DNA from 2 places in the Clostridium sp. 19966 genome. Region 2 is predicted to be linked to the other one. Evidence: a T-box and tRNA genes for the amino acid it is inferred to sense, from the RefSeq annotation. Region 2 holds a T-box; the other holds one or more tRNA genes.

Evidence for each region. The T-box of region 2 lies ahead of IAI10_RS03795 (glycine--tRNA ligase). A T-box ahead of a tRNA ligase gene usually reads a tRNA of that ligase, here a tRNA-Gly.
Region 1: it has a tRNA-Gly gene. The T-box ahead of IAI10_RS03795 (glycine--tRNA ligase) is inferred to sense a tRNA for this amino acid. The anticodon was not compared.

Annotation. Positions count from the first base shown of each region.
Region 1 is NZ_JACTOJ010000006.1:30,784-41,307, reverse strand. It holds gene IAI10_RS07745 (ABC transporter permease) at 1-634, shown strand, start outside; gene IAI10_RS07740 (ABC transporter permease) at 647-1,561, shown strand; gene IAI10_RS07735 (ABC transporter ATP-binding protein) at 1,573-2,589, shown strand; gene IAI10_RS07730 (ABC transporter ATP-binding protein) at 2,591-3,550, shown strand; gene dapB (4-hydroxy-tetrahydrodipicolinate reductase) at 3,589-4,338, opposite strand; gene dapA (4-hydroxy-tetrahydrodipicolinate synthase) at 4,349-5,227, opposite strand; gene IAI10_RS07715 (small, acid-soluble spore protein, alpha/beta type) at 5,478-5,729, shown strand; gene IAI10_RS07710 (class I SAM-dependent methyltransferase) at 5,810-6,565, shown strand; gene hslO (Hsp33 family molecular chaperone HslO) at 6,567-7,445, shown strand; tRNA gene IAI10_RS07700 (tRNA-Val) at 7,673-7,748, shown strand; tRNA gene IAI10_RS07695 (tRNA-Asp) at 7,760-7,836, shown strand; tRNA gene IAI10_RS07690 (tRNA-Phe) at 7,840-7,912, shown strand; tRNA gene IAI10_RS07685 (tRNA-Gly) at 7,922-7,993, shown strand; tRNA gene IAI10_RS07680 (tRNA-Cys) at 8,007-8,080, shown strand; gene IAI10_RS24655 (DUF6873 family GME fold protein) at 8,135-8,836, opposite strand; gene ytxC (putative sporulation protein YtxC) at 9,018-9,911, shown strand; ribosomal protein L20 leader region at 9,948-10,053, shown strand; gene infC (translation initiation factor IF-3) at 10,284-10,524, shown strand, end outside.
Region 2 is NZ_JACTOJ010000003.1:60,990-71,513, reverse strand. It holds gene IAI10_RS03815 (chitobiase/beta-hexosaminidase C-terminal domain-containing protein) at 1-2,116, opposite strand, end outside; tRNA gene IAI10_RS03810 (tRNA-Cys) at 2,398-2,471, opposite strand; tRNA gene IAI10_RS03805 (tRNA-Phe) at 2,480-2,552, opposite strand; gene murD (UDP-N-acetylmuramoyl-L-alanine--D-glutamate ligase) at 2,740-4,110, opposite strand; gene IAI10_RS03795 (glycine--tRNA ligase) at 4,360-5,751, opposite strand; T-box leader at 5,831-5,992, opposite strand; gene IAI10_RS03790 (aldose 1-epimerase family protein) at 6,045-6,914, opposite strand; tRNA gene IAI10_RS03785 (tRNA-Asn) at 7,065-7,139, opposite strand; gene IAI10_RS03780 (hypothetical protein) at 7,513-7,674, opposite strand; gene IAI10_RS03775 (GntR family transcriptional regulator) at 7,912-8,316, shown strand; gene IAI10_RS03770 (hypothetical protein) at 8,306-9,373, shown strand; gene IAI10_RS03765 (ABC transporter ATP-binding protein) at 9,374-10,243, shown strand.

The DNA.
Region 1 (10,524 bases), on a different contig from region 2:
AATAGTTGGACTAGTAATAGGTATTACTATGGGAGTTATTGCTGCTTTTTATAGAAATAGATGGCCAGATTATTTAGTTATATTTATTGCCCTCATTGGAAGCGCAATACCAGGTTTCGTATTGGCACTTTTATTACAATTCTTCTTAGGAGGGAAAATGGGACTACCTACTGCAGGATGGTATTCCACAGGCGGTTGGTTCTCTAACTTAAAATACACTATACTTCCTACAATTGCGTTAGCTGTTGCTCAAATTGCATCTAATGCAAGATTTATGAGATCATCTGTTTTGGATGTAATAAATCAGGATTATATTTTGACAGCCAAATCTAAGGGTGTTAAAAAAGTTTCTGTAATCATGAAGCATATTCTTAGAAATGCAAGTATACCTGTGGTTACAATACTTGGACCTAGAATAGCTAGCATTATAACAGGAACTCTTATTGTAGAGCAGATGTATGCGATACCAGGCCTTGGAAGAGAACTCTTTAATGCTATAAATAATAGAGACTATACTGTTATCATGTCTCTTACAGTTTTCTTTGCGTTCTTATATATAGTTTCTCTATTAGTAGTAGATATTGCCTATGTGCTTATAGATCCTAAGATTAAATTAGCATCGGCGAAGAAATAAAGGGGGATAAAAATGATTCTGAATAAAGATAAATTTAAAATTATTGGTTACAATGAAAATGATTCAGAAGCAATAGTTAGACCCAATATTGGTTATTGGGCTGATGCTTGGAGAAGACTTAAGAAAAATCCAGTGGCAATGGCATCTTTGATCGTATTAGTTGTTGTCACATTGGCTTGTATTATAATACCTTTCCTTTCACCTTACGGTTTAAATGATCAAAATTATGATATTCTAGATAAAAGTGCTAGCATAAAGCATTTATTTGGTACGGATAATCTTGGTAGAGATTTGTTCCTAAGAACTTGGAAGGGCGGAAGAGTTTCACTTATCATAGGCTTTGTTGGTACTTTAGTTGAACTGATAATAGGTCTATTATATGGTGGAATAGCAGGGTACATAGGTGGAAAAGTTGACACAGTGATGATGAGAATCATAGAGATAGTTTCAAGTCTTCCATTTATGTTAATAATAATATTATTATTATTAGTGCTTAGTCCTGGAATCACTACAATAATTATTGCTCTAGTTATAACTGGATGGATGGGAATAGCTAGACTTATAAGGGGTCAGGTAATGCAGCTTAAAAATTCAGAATATGTAATGGCTGCAGTGGCTTTAGGCTCAAGCCCTTTAAGAGTAATATTAAAACATCTTTTACCAAATACCTTAGGAGTAATATTAGTTTATTTATCTTTTGATGTACCTGACTATATATTTTCAGAAGCATTTTTAAGTTATATAGGCTTAGGTATACAATCTCCAAATACTAGCTGGGGTTTATTAATTAGTGAAGGACAGGGTAATTTAACTAACTATCCTCATGAAATATTTTTCCCAACAGCAATACTTTTTGTAACAGTGTTAGCGTTTAATTTATTGGGTGATGGACTAAGAGATGCATTAGATCCTAAGCTACGTCAGTAAGGAGGCATAGTATGGCAAAAATATTAGAAGTTAAAAATCTTAGAGTTTCCTATCATACCTATGCAGGTGAGGTGCAGTCTGTAAGAGGAATAAACTTTTATATAAATGCAGGAGAAACTCTTGCTGTGGTTGGTGAATCTGGCTGTGGAAAGACTGTTACTGCAAAATCACTAATGAGGCTTTTACCTACGCCTCCAGCAGAAATAAAGGAAAGTTCTGAGATAATATATAATGGCAAGGACATTGTTAAGATGTCTGAAGAAGATGTAAGAAAGATTCGCGGGAGCGAAATAAGTATGATATTTCAAGATCCAATGACATCTTTGAATCCTACCATGACAATAGGTAAGCAAATAGCAGAGGGTCTTATAATTCATAAAGGAATGAAGAAGAGTGAAGCCATAGCAGAAGCAGTGAATATGTTAAGACTTGTAAATATACCAAATCCTGAGAAAAGAGTTAATCAATATCCTCATGAGTTTTCAGGCGGTATGAGACAGAGAGCTATGATAGCTATAGCTTTGGCTTGTAGTCCTAAGATACTTATAGCAGATGAACCTACTACAGCTTTAGATGTGACAATTCAGGCACAAATTATGGATTTAATAAAAGATTTACAAGTCAAGCTTGGAACAGCTGTAGTGCTTATAACTCACGATTTAGGTGTTGTAGCGTCCGTAGCAGATAGAATACAGGTAATGTATGCTGGACAGATAGTTGAACGTGGAACTAAGGAAGAAATCTTTAGTAACCCTCAGCATCCATATACTTGGGCGCTTCTTCAGTCAGTGCCAAGACTTGATACAAAACACAAGGATGTACTTTATTCAATTAATGGTACACCTCCTGATTTACTTAAACCTCCTGTAGGATGCCCATTTGCATCAAGATGTGAGTATGCAATGGAAGTATGCAAAGAGGTACCTCCAGAAGAGACTGTTATTACAGATAGCCATAAAGTTAATTGCTGGCTAAAGCATGAGTTGGCACCTAAAGTTAAAAATCCAATAGCAAAGGAAGGTGCTTAAATTGCCAAATAATGAAACTTTAATAGAAGTTAAAAACTTAAAGAAGTATTTCCATGTTGGTAGAAAAGCTACATTAAAAGCAGTAGATGATGTAAGTTTTAGCATAAAAAAAGGTGAAACCTTGGGCTTAGTTGGTGAATCTGGTTGTGGTAAAACTACTTGCGGAAGAACAGTTATGGGCCTTTATGATGCAACTGCAGGAGAAGTTTTAATAGATGGAGTAAATATTCACGCTTTAAGCGGCAAAGAAAAGAAAAAATTTACTAGAGCTGCTCAGATAATATTCCAGGATCCTTATGCTTCCCTAGATCCTAGAATGACTGTAGGAGATATAATTGCAGAAGGAATAGATATTCACGGTATTTATACTGGTGAAAAGCGTATGGAAAGAATTTATCACCTTCTTTCTTTAGTAGGTCTTAATAAGGAGCACGCATCTAGATTTCCACACGAGTTTTCAGGTGGGCAGAGACAAAGAATAGGTATAGCAAGAGCTCTCGCTATTGAACCACAGTTTATCGTATGCGATGAGCCTATATCTGCTCTTGATGTTTCCATACAAGCTCAGGTAGTTAATCTTCTTATTAAACTTCAAAAAGAATTAGGATTAACATATTTATTCATAGCTCATGATTTGTCTATGGTTAGACATATATCTGACAGAGTTGGAGTTATGTATCTTGGAAAAATGATGGAATTAGCTCCAAGTAATGAATTATATGAGAATCCTAAGCATCCATATACTCAAGCGCTTATGTCAGCTATTCCAGTTCCTGATCCAGAGATTGAGAAAACTAGACAAAGAATAATGCTTGAGGGAGAAGTAACAAGCCCAATTAATCCTAAGCCTGGCTGCAGGTTTGCTAGCAGATGTAAATATGCTAAGGAAGCTTGCTTTAAAGAAGAGCCAGTATTTAAAGAGATTGCCCCAGATCATTTTATAGCATGTCATTTATTTTAAAAAAAGGTTGTGCATTGCACAACCTTTTTAATATAGTATTATAATTTAATCACATCATCCATGGAGTAAAGTCCGGTTATCTTATCTTTCATAAATTCACAAGCCTTTAAAGCACCTACCGCAAAAACTTCTCTAGATAAAGCTGTGTGTGTTAATTCTATAGTCTCGCCTTTTCCGGCGAATAAGACTTCATGTTCTCCCACGATACTTCCGCCTCTTACTGCATGTATTCCGATATCATTCTTTTCTCTTTTTTTCATTCCAGATCTTCCGTTAACATAATTTGTAGTTTCATCTAAAGAGTCTCTTATGGTATCTGCTAGAAGCAATGCTGTTCCGCTAGGAGCATCCAATTTCTGATTGTGATGTTTTTCGATGATTTCAATATCAAAATCTCCATAGAGAAGAGGAGATACTTTTTTTAATAAAGAATTTAAAATATTTATACCTATAGACATATTGGCAGATCTAAAAATTGCAATTTCTTTACTGGATTCTTCGATTAATTTTAAATCTTCACTGCTATAGCCAGTAGTACATAAAACTAAAGGCAAGTTTTTTCCTTTAGCAAAAGCAATCAATTTAGAAAGAGAAGATACATTGGAAAAATCTAAAATTACATCAGCTTCACCATTAAAATCATTTATATTATCTAAAATAACATAACCATTTTCACCTGGAAATCTATCTATGCCAACTGCTATTTTCATGTTTTCGTAAGTTTTTATTGTATCGGATACAGCTTTACCCATTCTTCCGTTACAGCCATTTAGAATTATATTAATCATAATTGCCTCCTTAAATTAAGCCATGTATTTTGAGCTGAGATTTTAATTTTAGTAAGTTATTCTCTTCCATGCTGCAAAGAGGTAACCTTAAAGGACCAACTTCTAAATTCATAAGATTCATGGCAGTCTTTATTGGAATAGGATTTGTTTCAATAAATAATGAATTTATAAGAGATAAATATTTAATTTGAAAATCTAGAGCTGATTTTAAATCACCGTTAAAGTAGTTTTCACAAATATTATGAATTTCAGCAGGAAGAATATTTGCTGCTACAGAAATCACTCCTAACCCTCCTAGAGACAGTATAGGAATTATCTGATCATCATTACCAGAGTAAATATCTAACCTGTCGCCGCATAGTTCCTTTATTTTCGCAACTTGGCTTATGTCTCCGCTAGCTTCTTTTATTGCAACTATATTTTTATATTTTAGTAACTGCATAAGTGTTGAAGGTAAGATGTTCATACCAGTTCTAGAAGGTACGTTGTAAAGTATTATAGGAATATTAATACCTTCAGCAATAGCTCCAAAATGATGAACTAGTCCGCTTTGAGTAGTTTTATTGTAGTAGGGAGTTATTATAAGAACTCCATCTACTCCAATTTCTTCAGCCCATTTACTCATTTCTATTGAAGCAGCAGTATTGTTATTTCCAGTACCTGCAATAACAGGTATTCTCTTATTGACTTTGTCTACAGTATATTTTATTGCAGCCTTTTTTTCTTTTTCCGTCATAGTAGATGCTTCACCTGTAGTGCCGCAGATAACTATTGCATCAGTTTTATTTTCTATGTGCCAATCTATAAGTTCGCCTAATTTATCGAAATTAACTCCGTCCTTGTTAAAAGGTGTTATTATGGCTACAGCACTGCCTTTGAATAAATGCATTTATATCCCTCTCTCCTAAGTGTTCTAATGAAATATAATAGTTTCAATACTAAAGTATTAAAAATAATTATAAATGTGATAATTCTTTAATTATGTAAATTCCTAAAGTACCATCAAAAAAATTATATACTGAAAATATTATAAATTCAAATATAAACTGTATAAATAATACCCCTTTGAGAAAAATAATTATTAGTGAAGCTGGGAATATACGAATCGATTCAATAATGTAATTGGAAGGTGATATAATATGACAAAAACTCCTTTAAAAAAAGTAATTAAAGCAAAATTAAAGGCTAATAGAGAATTAACATATGAGGAAAGATTAAGAGAAAAGATTAAATATGAAATAGCAGAAGAATTAGGGCTTGCTGACAAGGTGAAAGCTGATGGGTGGGGAGCGCTTACTTCTGAAGAAAGTGGACGAATAGGCGGAATAATGAATAAAAGAAAAAAGATTATGCATCTTCCCACTAATAAGGAAATAATGTCTAAAAATTAATTCTATATAAATGTTATGTTGACTAAGAATATATTAATAGATAATATATAAGGGGTAAAATAATTAAAGGGGGATGTGCTTTGGATTCCTATGAGAAGTTTGCTAAAATATATGATAGGTTGATATATGAGGATATAGACTATAAAAGTTGGGCAAAATTTATATTAGATTTAAATTTAAAGCTTGATATAAATAAAGAAAATTATTTAGATATAGGCTGTGGGACAGGTAATATGGCAGCAGAAATCTGCTCAAGCTTTAAAAATTGTTTTTGCGTAGATATATCCGAAGATATGCTTATGATAGCTCAAGAAAAGTTCAGAGAAAAGAGGTTAATGGCTAATTTCATATGTCAGGATATGAGGGAGTTAAAACTTAATAAAAAGTTTGATTTAATTACATGTTGCCTTGATTGTACAAATTATTTGGCTGAAGAGGGGGATTTAGACACCTATCTTAATAAAATATATGAGCTTCTTAAAGATGATGGCATATATATTTTTGATATAAATAGCGAATATAAACTAAGAGAAGTAATGGGGGAAAATATATTTTCCTATAATGAAGAGGATGTAGTATATCTATGGGAAAATAGAACTGTAGAAAATATAGAAGAAATGTATCTTACATTTTTTATTCAATCTCATGGCAGTACATATGAAAGATTCGAAGAGATTCATAGAGAAAGAATATACTCCCAGGAAGAAATAACAGCATCAGTAGAAAAAAATAATATGAAGGTTTTGTACAAGTTTCAAAATTATACTTTTGGAAATGTAGACAGTAAAACTCAAAGAATAACCTATGTGGTTTCAAAAAAAGGAAAGGATGAATAAAATGGGTGATAAACTTATTATAGGCACGGCTTCTAATGCTTATGTTAGAATTATAGCTGCTGAAACTACAGAGCTAGTAAAAGAAGCGTGCAAAATTCACAACTGCAGTGCTACAGCATCGGCGGCTCTAGGAAGAATGGCTACAGCAGGTGCACTTATGGGAGCTATGCTTAAAAATGATAAAGATGTGCTTACGCTTCAGGTAAATGGAAAGGGTATAGCTGGTAATGTGGTTGTAACAGCTTATAGCAATGGAAATGTAAAGGGATATATAGGAAACCCTTCAGCTGATTTGCCTCCTAATAGCAAAGGAAAACTAGATGTGGGGGGGATTATAGGCACAGATGGGAATTTAACTGTCATAAAGGATATGGGATTAAGAGACCCTTATGTGGGTCAAATTCCTCTAGTGAGTGGAGAAATAGGAGATGATTTAACTTATTATTTTGCTATGTCTGAGCAAACTCCTTCTGCAGTGGCTCTTGGGGTATTGGTAGATAAAGATTTGTCCGTATTATGCAGCGGAGGCTTTATTATTCAAATGATGCCTGGTGCAGATGAGCTATTAGCAGATTTATTAACTTACAGAATACAAGAAATGCCTCATATTACGTCTATGCTGACATCGGGAAAAACCATTGAAGATGTAGTAAGTTATGTGTTTGAAGATATAGACTTTAAAATACAAGAGCAGAGACAAATAGCCTATGAATGTGATTGCAACAGAGAAAAAGTAGAAAAAGCTTTGATTAGCATAGGCAAAAAAGATCTTCAGGAAATATACGAGGAAGGTAAAACTGAGGAGCTTAAATGTCACTTCTGCAATAAGAGCTATTCCTTTACCCATGAGCAGATAGGTGAAATTTTAAAGAATATATAGATTCATTGTAGAAGTAATAAGTAAGAGATAAAAAGTAATAGTTTATGTTGAAATTCTATCTTTTAAATTCTAAACTTTTACTTCTTACTTTTTACCTCTTAACTGTTCTTGCCTATTATCTATTGAGAAATTTAATAGTTCAATCATAAAATATTAAATTTTTGAATTAAAATAGTTGACAATAATTGAAACAGCAATTATAATATTATTTGTCTTGAAAAACTAATGGGCGCATAGCTCAGCTGGGAGAGCATCTGCCTTACAAGCAGAGGGTCACAGGTTCGAGCCCTGTTGTGCCCACCATTAGTACATATGGCCCAGTGGCTCAGTTGGTTAGAGTGCCGGCCTGTCACGCCGGAGGTCGAGGGTTCGAGTCCCTTCTGGGTCGCCATATGGCCAGATAGCTCAGTCGGTAGAGCAGAGGACTGAAAATCCTCGTGTCCCTGGTTCGATTCCTGGTCTGGCCATTTTTTTATGCGGGAGTGGCTCAGTGGTAGAGCGTCACCTTGCCAAGGTGAACGTCGCGAGTTCGAATCTCGTCTTCCGCTTTTAATTTAATAGGGCGCTATAGCCAAGTGGTAAGGCACGGGTCTGCAACACCCTCACCCCCAGTTCAAATCTGGGTGGCGCCTCCATATAAAAATAGCTTATACCAATATTGGTATAAGCTATTTTTATATAAATTAATTTTAGATACACATCAAAGTACCTCTATCGCTCAATTTGTCATCGGAAAGGCAATAGGCTTCGATATTGTGCTTCCTTAGAAAATGCTTGACCTCACTTCCGTATTTATAACGATTTATGTTGCCAAAGAAAGCTAAATTGTTATAATCTAAAAGCCCACAGGCACCGCCTATAAAGCCATAAGCTAAATCAGGCAGTAAAATATCTCCGGGGGGCAGAAATAAGACTTCAACTTTATTTTCTAATAAAGCTTTAGCTATGCATTTGTCGCTAGTCATTACGGCATTTTTGCTTATTATAGCTGTGGAACATTTTGTATAACCTTGATTTACAGAAATTCTTTTTATGCTAGAATTTAAACTATCTAAAATAGTTTTATCGGTATACTTCAAGTTATGCATAAATAAGTCACCTAATATAACACAGTTCAATATTATATCAAGAGGATATTTTTCTGTTAATGAGGCATTGGATAAAAGTATATTTATATGCTTTTCCTTCAGAGAATGAACTAATTTTGGATCTAAATTTTTTTGAACAATGATATTTTTTTTATTTAATATAAATAATTGCATATCGGGATGCCCGCATACGGCTGAATAAAGGTTATCACAAGGAGGGCATAATAAAATATCTAAATTTAGTTTTAAAAGAGAGGAGATTTCCTCGTCTGAAATTCTAAAATCAACAATGCAGGTATTAATAGATCTCATCACCTTTCGCTAAAAATATATAAAAAGAAGGTATATACCTTTAGTTTACATTGTGAATGTAGCTAATTCAAATGTTTTGTTCTAGTTTAACTTATTTTGTCGATTATTATACAAAAGTTATTGAATATACATTCATATAAAACACATACTATTTCTGAAAGGAGTGAGGTTAATGCTGCTGCTTACTATAGTATATCAGGGTGAAAATGACTTAGTTTTTAAGCTTAATGAACTCAAAGAATATTTTAAAGAAAAAAATGTGATTTTAGGAATATCAGAGAGTATAGAAAAAGATACTCATTTTATAAAAATATTCTGCGGTGATGATAACATCACGGATAAGTTTAAAAAGACTTTTCTCCATTATGTAGCAAATATAGTATTTAAAATATTGATATCTGAATTCTATGACAGAGAGATGACCAATTTAGTCAGTGATAACTATTTTTTTCTACAGCAAGATGAAATTAGAGATATAGAAATAATAACCATGAAAATGCTTAAAGAAGAAAATTTTCAGATGGATGATACAGGTATATACTGCATGAATAGAAAAAATAATATTATCAGGAATATAATTGGATGTATTGAAGAAAATAATCAAATTAATATAAATGGATTTATGACTTTTAGATTGAACTGTATGAGAAATGATATAGAGGCAATAATAGATAAGGTTGTTGATAAGTATATGATTGAAAAAGAATATACAGAATTCATAAGGCTGCTAAAATATTTTGTGGATTTTCAAGAAAGTAAAATGGCGGAGATAAACATTGTCGTTGATATTAATGGGAAATATAATGTTTTGGACTCTAAAGGAAAAGAAGCCTTCGACGAATTTTTAAACGATATTGATAAGGATAAAATCTTAGATAATAATGTTGAGGATTTAATAATAAGTGGGCTTATAACCAATTCTCCAGAAAAGATAAATATATATGGATTGAAAAATTGCCAAAATAAAGAATTTATAGATACTATTAAAAATGTGTTTACAGATAGAGTGAGCATTATGAATGAAGATAATATGTATAAACATAGAGTTACAGAAAAAATAAAATAAATATTGACAATAAAAATTTATCAGTGTATAATACTCTATGTTAAGAAGAAACAGCCGTTTCTCACCTTACGGTAGGACTGTTAAGGTTACTTTTATGATTTTGATTATAGAGGCGGCTATTGAGCCGCCTTTTTATTTGCTTTAAAAACCAGATGTGAACTTCTATATTAGATTTTGCAGTTTTTACTCTAAAAGTTGTTTGAAACACTTTTAATACATAAAGTCGCACATCTATGATACGGCTGTATATAAGCCTGTGCTAAAATTAATATTAGGCAAAGGTTTAATAATAGGATATTAATTATTTTAAGACGATATGATTCTAAAAGCTTAGAATAGTATATCTAAAAAAATTTTTGGAGGTGAAAGGCTATTAGCAAAAATTTTATAGTAAATGAGGAAATCAGAGAAAAAGAGATTAGATTGATTGACAGCCAAAATGTGATGTTAGGTATAGTATCTAGCAATGAAGCATTGAAAATGGCTGTAGAGCAGGAATTAGATTTAGTAATGATATCACCTAATGCTGTTCCGCCAGTGTGCAAAATAATGGATTTAGGAAAATATATCTATGAACAATCTAAAAAGGATAAAGAAGCTAAGAAAAAACAAA
Region 2 (10,524 bases):
TATCATCTACTGCTGCTATCTCTGGATTGTCACTTGAATATTTTATCTCAGCCTTTTTTAAATCTGCTGCACTTCCATCCGTCATAGTTCCCTTCAAGCTTGTTTTGGCTTTATCAGCACCATCTAGCAGCATAGCAGTCTTATCAGCTGTTAGGGTAATATTGTCCAATCTTGCTGCGGTGCTTTGCTGATTTATATAATTATCAAGGATCTTTATAGATGAATTTGTGTCCGTACCTGAATAGTCCACCTCATACTGACCGTCCTGTTCCCATTCTCCTTTAGTAAAATTTCTTCCCTTTATCAATATTTTATCCTTGTACACATCTATATAATAGCCTTCACTTATATCATCCTCAGCATTAGCATCTGTCCAGCAATATCCGCAGGACGGCACATTAAACATTGTGCACAAACTTTTATTATAGAACATATCCTTAGAACCAAATTCCCAATGAGTATGCCCTGTAAATAAAATTGCTTGAGGATACTTTGCTAATATGTCTCTCACTTCTTTATCCTGATCCAAATTCTTATCCATTTGTCCTGGCTTAGAACCTGCTACAGTATCGTAAAGAGGCTGATGAATAAATACAAATATAGGTTTGTTATTTTTTACGTCCTGCGCTATAGTTTGCTGAAACCATTTTAGCTGTGTATCGGAAAAATAAGCACTATTACCATCACTTTTTTCTGAGCCTAAGAATATATAGTGATAGTCATTAAGCCAATAATCATAATACACATTTGGCTCTCCTGAATATTTAATGAAATTTTGTTTAGATATATCATACTCATTCTGATCTATCCATGAATTTTCCTGCCAAGTATCGTGATTTCCTAAAGCCATATCTATTTTAGGATGCTTATTACTGTTTACTATAGTAGAAAAAGCATCCCAGTTTGCTGCAAGACCGCTATCTACCACATCTCCGTTTATTATAAGCCTGCTGCTATTTGGATCTACTTTATTAATATCCTTTAGAGCATTATCTAAATTTTTATCATGGATATAATTAAGATTGGATACTATATGTGTATCACTAAAAACTTGAAATGAATATAAAGGGCCTTCTCCTTCTACTACATTTACATCAGCTCTTGCTTTTTCTGAAATGCCATTTACCGTTCCCTCTACCGTGAAGCTTCCAGCTTTAGAGTAAAGGTATGAAGGTATTTTGTCCCAGATAACATTTACCTCACTAAAGGTTCCATCAGAATTATCTTTTCTTACTGTAGCTGGCAGCGTAGGAGCTGTAGATGCTTGTGTCTTAATTTCTGCTGCTTCTAAATTATGTACTGGTGCCTGTGGTGCAGAAACATAGAAGGTAGAACTGGCATCCACCGTATAGCCTCCATCTTTAAAGAGTACCACCTTATAGGTTTCCCCTTGCTTTATTCCGCTTATTGTATCTAATGGAAGTTGGAATTCACCATTAGGGCTAGTAAAGCCTAGGCTATGATCTGGGTCATTTTTAGTATCTCCGTAGATATATTTCCAAAACATAGAATCTACTTTTCCAGGAGTATCTTCCTGATTATATACTCCTAACCAGGCCTCAGAATCCTTACTTGCATTTTTTATGGTAACTGTTATGGTATCTTTTAATGCTACGGTTGAGGAAGATAAGCTTACATCAGGTTCAACCTCTGACGCTGAAATGGTGAAATTTGCACTTGCCTCAACAGTATATCCTCCATCCTTAAATAATAGCAGTTTATAGCTTTTTCCCTGCTCAAGTCCGCTGATAGGAGCTAAATTAAGCTTAAAGTCACCATTTCCATTTTGAATGGCTAAGCTGTGGCTGGGGTCGTCTGCTGAATGATCTGATAGATAGCTCCACCATATAGAAGCAACCCCGCCGCTAGAAGAATCTCCTGGTGTATCTGCTTCATTGTAAAGCCCTACCCAAGCACTAGAATCTTTACTGCCATTCTGAACAGTTACAGTTATTGTATCTTTTAAACCTGCAGTGGAAGCCGATAAAGTTATTGAGGTTTGGCTCTGGGAATCTTTTAATATTGATGCATAAACCGCTAGATTTGAATTAGTTATTACAATAGATATAACAATTAATAAGCTTACCACATTTTTAATACATGTCTTTTTTCTCATTTTTAACCTCCTTATTTAATATTGCTTACTTAAAATTACATAGAGTGTTTATATAGTCATTCAACCCAAATGTTGTAGTTGTACACAACATATTCATTCTACCCACTTTGAATATTAATTTTGTTATGCATGTGTAAATGCTAGGTTAAAATCCACTTAACTGCACATATAATTGCATAAATGCACATAAATACACAATATATGCAAAAATAAAAATAGCCTATACAGTTAACTTTTTACAAGTTACTATATAAGCTATTTTTAAATTACTGATATTATTTTGGAGGCGCCACCCAGATTTGAACTGGGGGTGAGGGTGTTGCAGACCCGTGCCTTACCACTTGGCTATAGCGCCATAAAGGATGGCCAGACCAGGAATCGAACCAGGGACACGAGGATTTTCAGTCCTCTGCTCTACCGACTGAGCTATCTGGCCGCTCAACGTTAAGCTTCTGCTTTTCGTGACAAAAGATATATTATCACAGGCACTCCATTTATTTTTTAATTTATCCTTGATTTACAGAATTTATTCATATTTTTCTTCACAATCCTTTTTATATCTCATATATATACATATTGACACACTAGGCACAGTTTTCACTTATTTTCTTCTTTCCAAAGGATTATAAACTTTTCACTATTTCTACAAATTTGTTTCCTTTTGCTTCAAAATTAGGGAACATATCAAAGCTTGCACAGGCTGGTGAAAGCACCACGTAATCCCCTTTATCTGCGATTTCCTTACCTTTAAGTACTGCAGCCTCTAAGGAAGCTACTACGTATATAGGAAGTTCTACCTTTCTTTCTGCCATTTCTTTTTCAAATACAGCTTTAATCTTATCTTTAGTTGCTCCTACAAGTATCAGTGCTTTAACCATATCTATACCTTTTTCAGCAAGAGGTTCAAAAGGAATATGCTTGTCATATCCTCCAGCAATCAAAATCACTGACTTTTCAAAGGAAGACATAGTAGCTAAAGTTCTAGTAGGACTTGTTCCTATTGAATCATTATAATATTTTACTCCGTCCACTTCTCTTATAAACTGATTTCTGTGCTCAACTCCTGTAAAAGTAGCTACCACCTTTCTCATGCTTTCTACGGAAACCTCATCCTTAACTGCAAGAAAAGCTGTTAAATAATTTTCTACATTATGCATTCCCTTTATTAATATATCTGACCTTTTACAAATCTCCTTGTCTCCCAAGTATAGACTTCCATTGTCAAAATAAGCATCCTGCTTAGTTTTGCTGCTAAAGCTTCTAACTTCACCCTTAGCTTCCTTTTCAAAGCTTTTAGTTATTTCATTTTCAGCATTTATAATGAGTATCCCATCTGAAGATTGATGAGTAAATATATTTTTCTTAGCATCTATATACTCTTGCATGTCCTTATGAATATCTAGGTGGTTAGGAGTCACATTAGTTACTACAGCAATCTCTGGAGAAGTATCTATGGTCATAAGCTGAAAGCTTGATAATTCTAAAACCACCCTATCTTTTGAAGTCATTTCTTCTATTTTAGAAAACAAGGGTGTACCTATATTTCCCCCTACCCAAGTTTTAAAACCTTCTGCACTTAAAAGATTATATATTATGCTAGTAGTAGTGGTTTTTCCGTCACTACCTGTAATTCCATACATCTTTGCAGGGCAGTATCTCATAAACTCTTCCATCTCAGAAGTTACATAAGCACCTTCCTTCATTGCTGTCTGCAGGGCTGGGCTGTCTATTCTCATAGATGGTGATTTAAAAATAACTTCAAACCCCTTAAGACTGTCAAGGTAATTTTCTCCCAAACAGAGCTTAACGCCCTTTTTTCTAAATTCCTCTGCAGCCTCTCCAAGTTCTTCAGCACCCTTTTTATCAAAGGCTGTTACGTAAGCCCCTAAATCTAAAAGAAAATTTATCAAAGGTCTATTGCTAACCCCTATGCCAACTACGGCTGTTTTCTTGCCTTTTATGAATTCTTTAAAATCCTTAAAATCTTTTTTCATTTAAAATACCACCTTAATATAATTAATATGTATAGTATAAATTATAAAACTACTATTATAAATATTGTCCCATTGATAATTAATTATAACACTTTAGAAATAATTCTGTAAATTTATTCTACCTACAATATAACAAAAGGCTTTGCCTTAAAAATCATCTTTATAATACCTTTAGAGTTTAAACCTAGCTATCATAAAGCTAAGCCTAAACTCTAAAATTATATCAATGTTTTTAAAGCAGAGCCAAAACTAGAACTCCATCTTTTCAGTTATATATGCTTCTAATTCATCTATGCCTATTCTTATCTGATTCATTGAATCTCTATCTCTTAAAGTTACAGTATCGTTCTCTAAAGTATCAAAATCTACAGTTATACAGAATGGAGTCCCTATTTCATCCTGTCTTCTGTATCTTTTTCCTATGCTTCCTGCTTCATCATAGTCCACGTTGAAATGCTTTCTTAGCTTATCATAAACCTCTGTAGATTTTTCTGAAAGCTTCTTGCTAAGTGGAAGTACAGCTGCCTTAAATGGCGCTAGAGCTGGGTGGAATCTCAACACTGTTCTTGAATCACCGCCTTCAAGCTCCTCTTCATCATATGCATCTACTAAAAATGCAAGAGTAACTCTGTCTGCTCCAAGAGATGGCTCTATACAGTATGGAACATATTTTTCGTTAGTGTTTGGATCTAGATAGCTCATATCCTGACCTGAATGTTCTGCATGCTTGCTTAAGTCGTAATCAGTTCTGTCAGCTATACCCCAAAGCTCACCCCATCCAAATGGGAATAAATACTCTATGTCTGAAGTAGCATTACTATAGAAGGATAGTTCTTCCTTGCTGTGATCTCTCATTCTTAAGACATCCTTATTTATGCCAAGAGATAATAAGAAGTTCCAGCAATAATCTCTCCAATAGTCAAACCATTCTAAATCTGTTCCTGGTTTGCAGAAGAACTCTAGTTCCATCTGCTCGAATTCTCTTATTCTGAAAATAAAGTTTCCTGGAGTTATTTCATTTCTAAAGGATTTACCAATCTGTGCTATACCAAATGGAACTTTCTTTCTTGAAGTTCTCTGAACATTCTTAAAGTTAACAAATATACCCTGTGCTGTCTCTGGCCTTAGATATATCTCTGACTTGGAATCTTCTGTTACTCCTTGATAGGTTTTAAACATAAGGTTAAACTTTCTTATATCTGTAAAGTTTTTCTTGCCACACTTTGGACAAACTATTCCATTTTCATCTATATAATTTTTTAGCTGCTCATTAGTCCATCCGTCTGCTGAAGCTACTTCTGCTCCCTGAGAAGTCATATGATCCTCTATAAGCTTATCTGCTCTAAATCTTGACTTACATTCCTTACAGTCCATAAGAGGGTCAGAAAAGCCTCCTATGTGTCCTGAAGCAACCCAAACTTCGCTATTCATAAGTATTGCACAATCAACACCTACATTATAAGGGCTTTCTTGAACAAATTTTTTCCACCAAGCTTTTTTAACATTGTTCTTAAATTCAACCCCTATAGGACCATAATCCCAAGAGTTTGCAAGTCCGCCATATATATCTGATCCTGGAAATACAAAACCTCTGCTTTTACATAGTGATACTATCTTATCCATGGTTTTTTCAACTGCCATTTTTTATTCCTCCTAAACTTTATTTCATAAAATGCAGCATTGTGAAACAATATTGTAACAATAAAAAAGACCTGTACCATAAAGGGACGGATTTACCGCGGTTCCACCCTTTTTGGCACAAGCCCTGCTCTCTCAATAATATACTCCAAAGCGCCATTCACTTAAGCTCATTGATGATTTTCACCATACATCATCTCTCTAAAAATTTACTAAAGCTACTCTTCTTTTTCATCGTATTATATACAATTTTTATGTTATATATAATTCTAACAGACTATTTAAAAATGTCAATATTACTCAATAATAATTTTATAGCTGCAGGAAAATTTTTCGGAAGGCCTTAGTTTAATTGTTCCTCGCTTATCTTCCAGGTTCCCTGAAGCATCAACACTATCAGCTATTCCATACCATGGTTCTATGCATACAAAAGGTGCTCCTTCTGGTTTTGACCATAAACCTAGATAAGGAAATCCTTTAAACTCTAAGGTTACTGATTTTGATGTCTTTTTACTCTTTAAGCTTACACTGTCTGATACAAAACCTTTTAAAATTAAAGCATCCTCCTTAAATAATTCCCTAGTTATAGGAAGTACTTTCTCATCATTCAGCAGTTGCTTTTTTCCTTTTCCTATAAGTCCATCATCTAATGTTGAAGTCTTTAATGTTTCATTTTTTTCGAACTCAAAATAGTAATCTTCAAATTTTTCTTCTTGAGATAAAGGGCATACAAAACCAGGGTGTGCTCCTATGGAAAATATCATTTCTTTAATATCTTTATTTTTTACTTCATAACCGACTATTATACTATTCTTCTCTAATTTATAAGATATTTTCAACTGGAATTCAAATGGATATTTATTTAAAGTTTCAGTTCCGCTTGATAATTCATATATAATTTTGTCTTTAATTTCACTGCTTATATTAAATTTCATATCTCTAGCAAAACCATGCTGTCCAAGTTTATAGTTACTATTATCATATTTATAGTTGTTATCTTTAACTTTCCCTACTATCGGAAATAAAACAGGTGCATGTCTTCCCCAAATATCAGGCTCTGCCTGCCATAAATATTCTGTTCCGTCTTCTTTTAGCTTTATGCTTTGAAGTTCAGCTCCCTTATCACTTACCGCTACACTTATATATTCATTCTGTAAAGTTTCCAAATTTATCACCTCAATTCATTATAACAAATCTTATCAGAGGTTAAAGATAAATTTATTTTCTATTACATATAATTTTTTCCAAACTAATTTCGCCAAAAAACAAAAATCACCTAGCTTTAAGCTAAGTGTCCTATCCCAAAAAAAAGAAATTGGCTCCGCGAAGAGGGCTCGAACCTCCAACCCTTCGGTTAACAGCCGAATGCTCCACCATTGAGCTATCGCGGAACGTCAATCACAATAATTATTATAACAAGTTTAGTCGAAAAATCAAGAGTTTTTTTATAAATATTATAAAATTTTTATAGTTAACTTGCTAACTATTGCCACATAAGAAGTTATTACCTTCCTTTAATCCGCTCTAACTACAACGGGAATTTTCTTTTGCAAACCTATGATTAACTAGATATCGCGATATCTTCTTTTATAGTTATATAGTTTTATAGTTATTTAAGCATATCAATATGGATTTAAAGCTGGAGATAGTCTTCTTTAGTTAGTTCTACAATATCTTCTGAAACTCTTTTGAAGCCTAACTTTTTAAATGTTTTTTCTGCTGACTCCCTAGATCTTGGAAAATAGTCAAAGACTTTTCGGGCTCCTAGTTCATTAAAAGGCTTTCATCAAAATCTATGCATCCTGTTTTTTCGTTTTTACCGTACCCTATATTGTAAGACATGGTTTCACCATCTGATAAAAGTTTTTTTCTATATCTTAATTCTTTAAATTTGGGCACTCTTAATATAATTTTATTCTCTGCCACTATAAACCACCTTCTTTAACTGTTGTTAGCCTCTCTCTATCAATTACATCTAACCTAAATCTCATTTTAATTCAATTATTCACTTCTATATATTACATCAAATTTTAATGTATATCGAATAATTTTATAATACTTTTTAAAGTAATTAATATTGACATTCCAATTAGATGCATATATAATTCTAAGTGTACTAATCAGTGTAGTACACTTAATACATTCAACATGGAGGTGATTATTTTGTTTACCATCGATCCTAGAAGCAGTACACCTATATACGAGCAAATAGTACATTCGGTTAAAGAAAGTATTATAAAGGGGATTTTACAGCCTGGCGATAAGCTGCCATCCGTTAGAGAACTAGCCTCTATGCTTACTACTAATCCTAATACAGTCAGCAAAGCTTTTAATGAGCTGGAAAGATTAAAAATTATAGAAACTCTAAGAGGTAAAGGTACTTTTGTATCTATGGATTATAAACCTAGATTGGAGGAAGATAAAATGGCCAAATTAAAAGATGACTTGAAGAAAATTTTGCTAGATGCCCATTACATGGGAATTAATAAAGAAGATCTTGAAAAAATATTATCCGAGCTCTACGATGAGCTAAATTCAAGTAATGGAGGTGATGAAAATGAGAAATAAATATTTTAGTATGGCCTTATTCTATAGAGAAAGAAAAAATATTTTATGGGTAATGATATCTTATTTAATAACCTTTTCCTTCTTGCTATTAGCTTTCTACAGTGATTTTGATTATACAAAACAATTATTTGCTGCTAACACTAATGTAAATTTTACCATTTCAAACTCAAGCGAAATAATTCCTTTACTGTATGTTCCAACTCAGTTTTTTGTAATACTGTCTATAATAATGGTAATAGTTTCATTTTTTCATAAAGAAAAAAAATATGGCTTTATGCTAACAGAGCCCATGTCAAAGGACGCAATAATAATTACTAAAACCGTAGGCTTCATTATAAGTTATACAATACCAATAATTATCTATGGCATCGTTGCCTTAGGAATTTTAAAATATAATTCTCAGATTTTTGGGTCTCATTATTCTGAAATTGTTCGGGTATTGATGATAAGATTGTTTTCTGCTTTTGCTTTATTGACTTTTATTACTGTTGTCTTAGAACTTTTCCAAATGCTTTTCGGACACAGCGTAGCTGCAGTATTTGTTCCTAATGGACTGTTCTATGCTTTTATATTGGGGCTTGGCGGATTTTATGAATTACTGTCAAACAGACTTCAATTCATAAAAGATTTATTCCGCTCAGCTGATAATATTTCATCTAATGCCTTTGATAAAATTTTAGTTCCCTATTTTGATCATTACTACGTAATTTATTCATTGGTGCTATTGCTTGTATCCGCATTTATTTTCTATATAGTATTGCTATTAAATAGAGTTTTGAAATATGAGCAGCTGTCAAAAATGCTTATGTTTAGATTCAGCGAAGTGGTATTTAAGATTGTCGTATCTTTAGTTATAATAATTGCAGTGCCTATTATATTAGCTATCATAGTTTTTATAATACTTCATTTTGTAGCTGGAATTTCAACCTTTAATATTGACGATAACAATGATTTATTTCAAACCCTGTTATTGATTTTAAACTTTCTGTGGATTCCAATGTTTATATTTGTATACAGGCTTCAAACCAAGATTATTAATAAAAGGAGGGCTTCATAAATGATAGAAATCAAAAATGTATCCAAAAGCTTTCCTGGTAAGGAAGCGATAAAAAACATTAATATAACTATCAATGATGGGTCTATATTAGGATTGGTAGGCCCTAATGGGGCTGGTAAATCTACTTTGCTGAGAACTATGGTGGACATATACGAACCAGATACTGGAGAAATTTTAATAAATAAAGAAAATATTAAAGATAATACTGCTATTAAAGAAATCATTGGATATGTGGGCGATAGAAATGATTTCTTCAATGACTGCAAAATAAAAGAAATATTAAAATATTATTCTTTATCCTATCCAAACTTTGATAAAGATAGATTCAATAAAATTAATTCAATATTTAAAATTCCCCTTAACAAGAAAATTTCTAAATTATCAAAGGGTAATGCTACTAGAGTTCACCTTATGATGGCCTTCAGCCAAAATCCAAAGATTATGATTCTAGACGAGCCTACTTCAGGATTAGACCCTATTATTAAGAGAAAATTTTTAAACTTGCTTATGGAGGATGTGGCAGAGAGAGGAACTACTGTAATAATATCTTCTCACAATCTTCCTGATCTTGAAAGCATCTGCGATCATATAGTATTTCTAAACGAAGGTGAAATAATCAAAGATAATTCACTGGATAATTTAAAGCTGTCAATGAAAAAAATTCAAATTATATTCAAGGAAGAAGCTCCTGAAGACTTCGAAAAATGGCCTGAATTCTTAAGGGTAGAGAAAATAGGCCGAAGCTACAATGTAATAACAAAAGACTACAATGACAGTCTTAAAGAAAAATTAGAAGAGCAGGGAGTGTTATTTATAGAAGAATTAAACCTAAGCTTGGAGGATATGTTGATTTATTCCGTAGAAGACTAGCTTTAAGGTATGGAGGATCTATGAAGAGAAAACTAATAATAAGCCTTTTAATAATGCTGATGATTATTATAAATCATTTCAGCTGATAGCTATCGTGCGTAAAGAATTTATGATGAGGGTTAATATAAAGAAAGAGTATCTAGAGTGATAAAACACTAAAGATACTCTTTTTAGATATCATAGTAAAACTAAATATAAGGTTATGCTAGAGGCTTCATAGTTGGGAAATCCTACCGACTTTTTTATAACTCTTTAAATCTCTATATACCCCTATTTAAGAG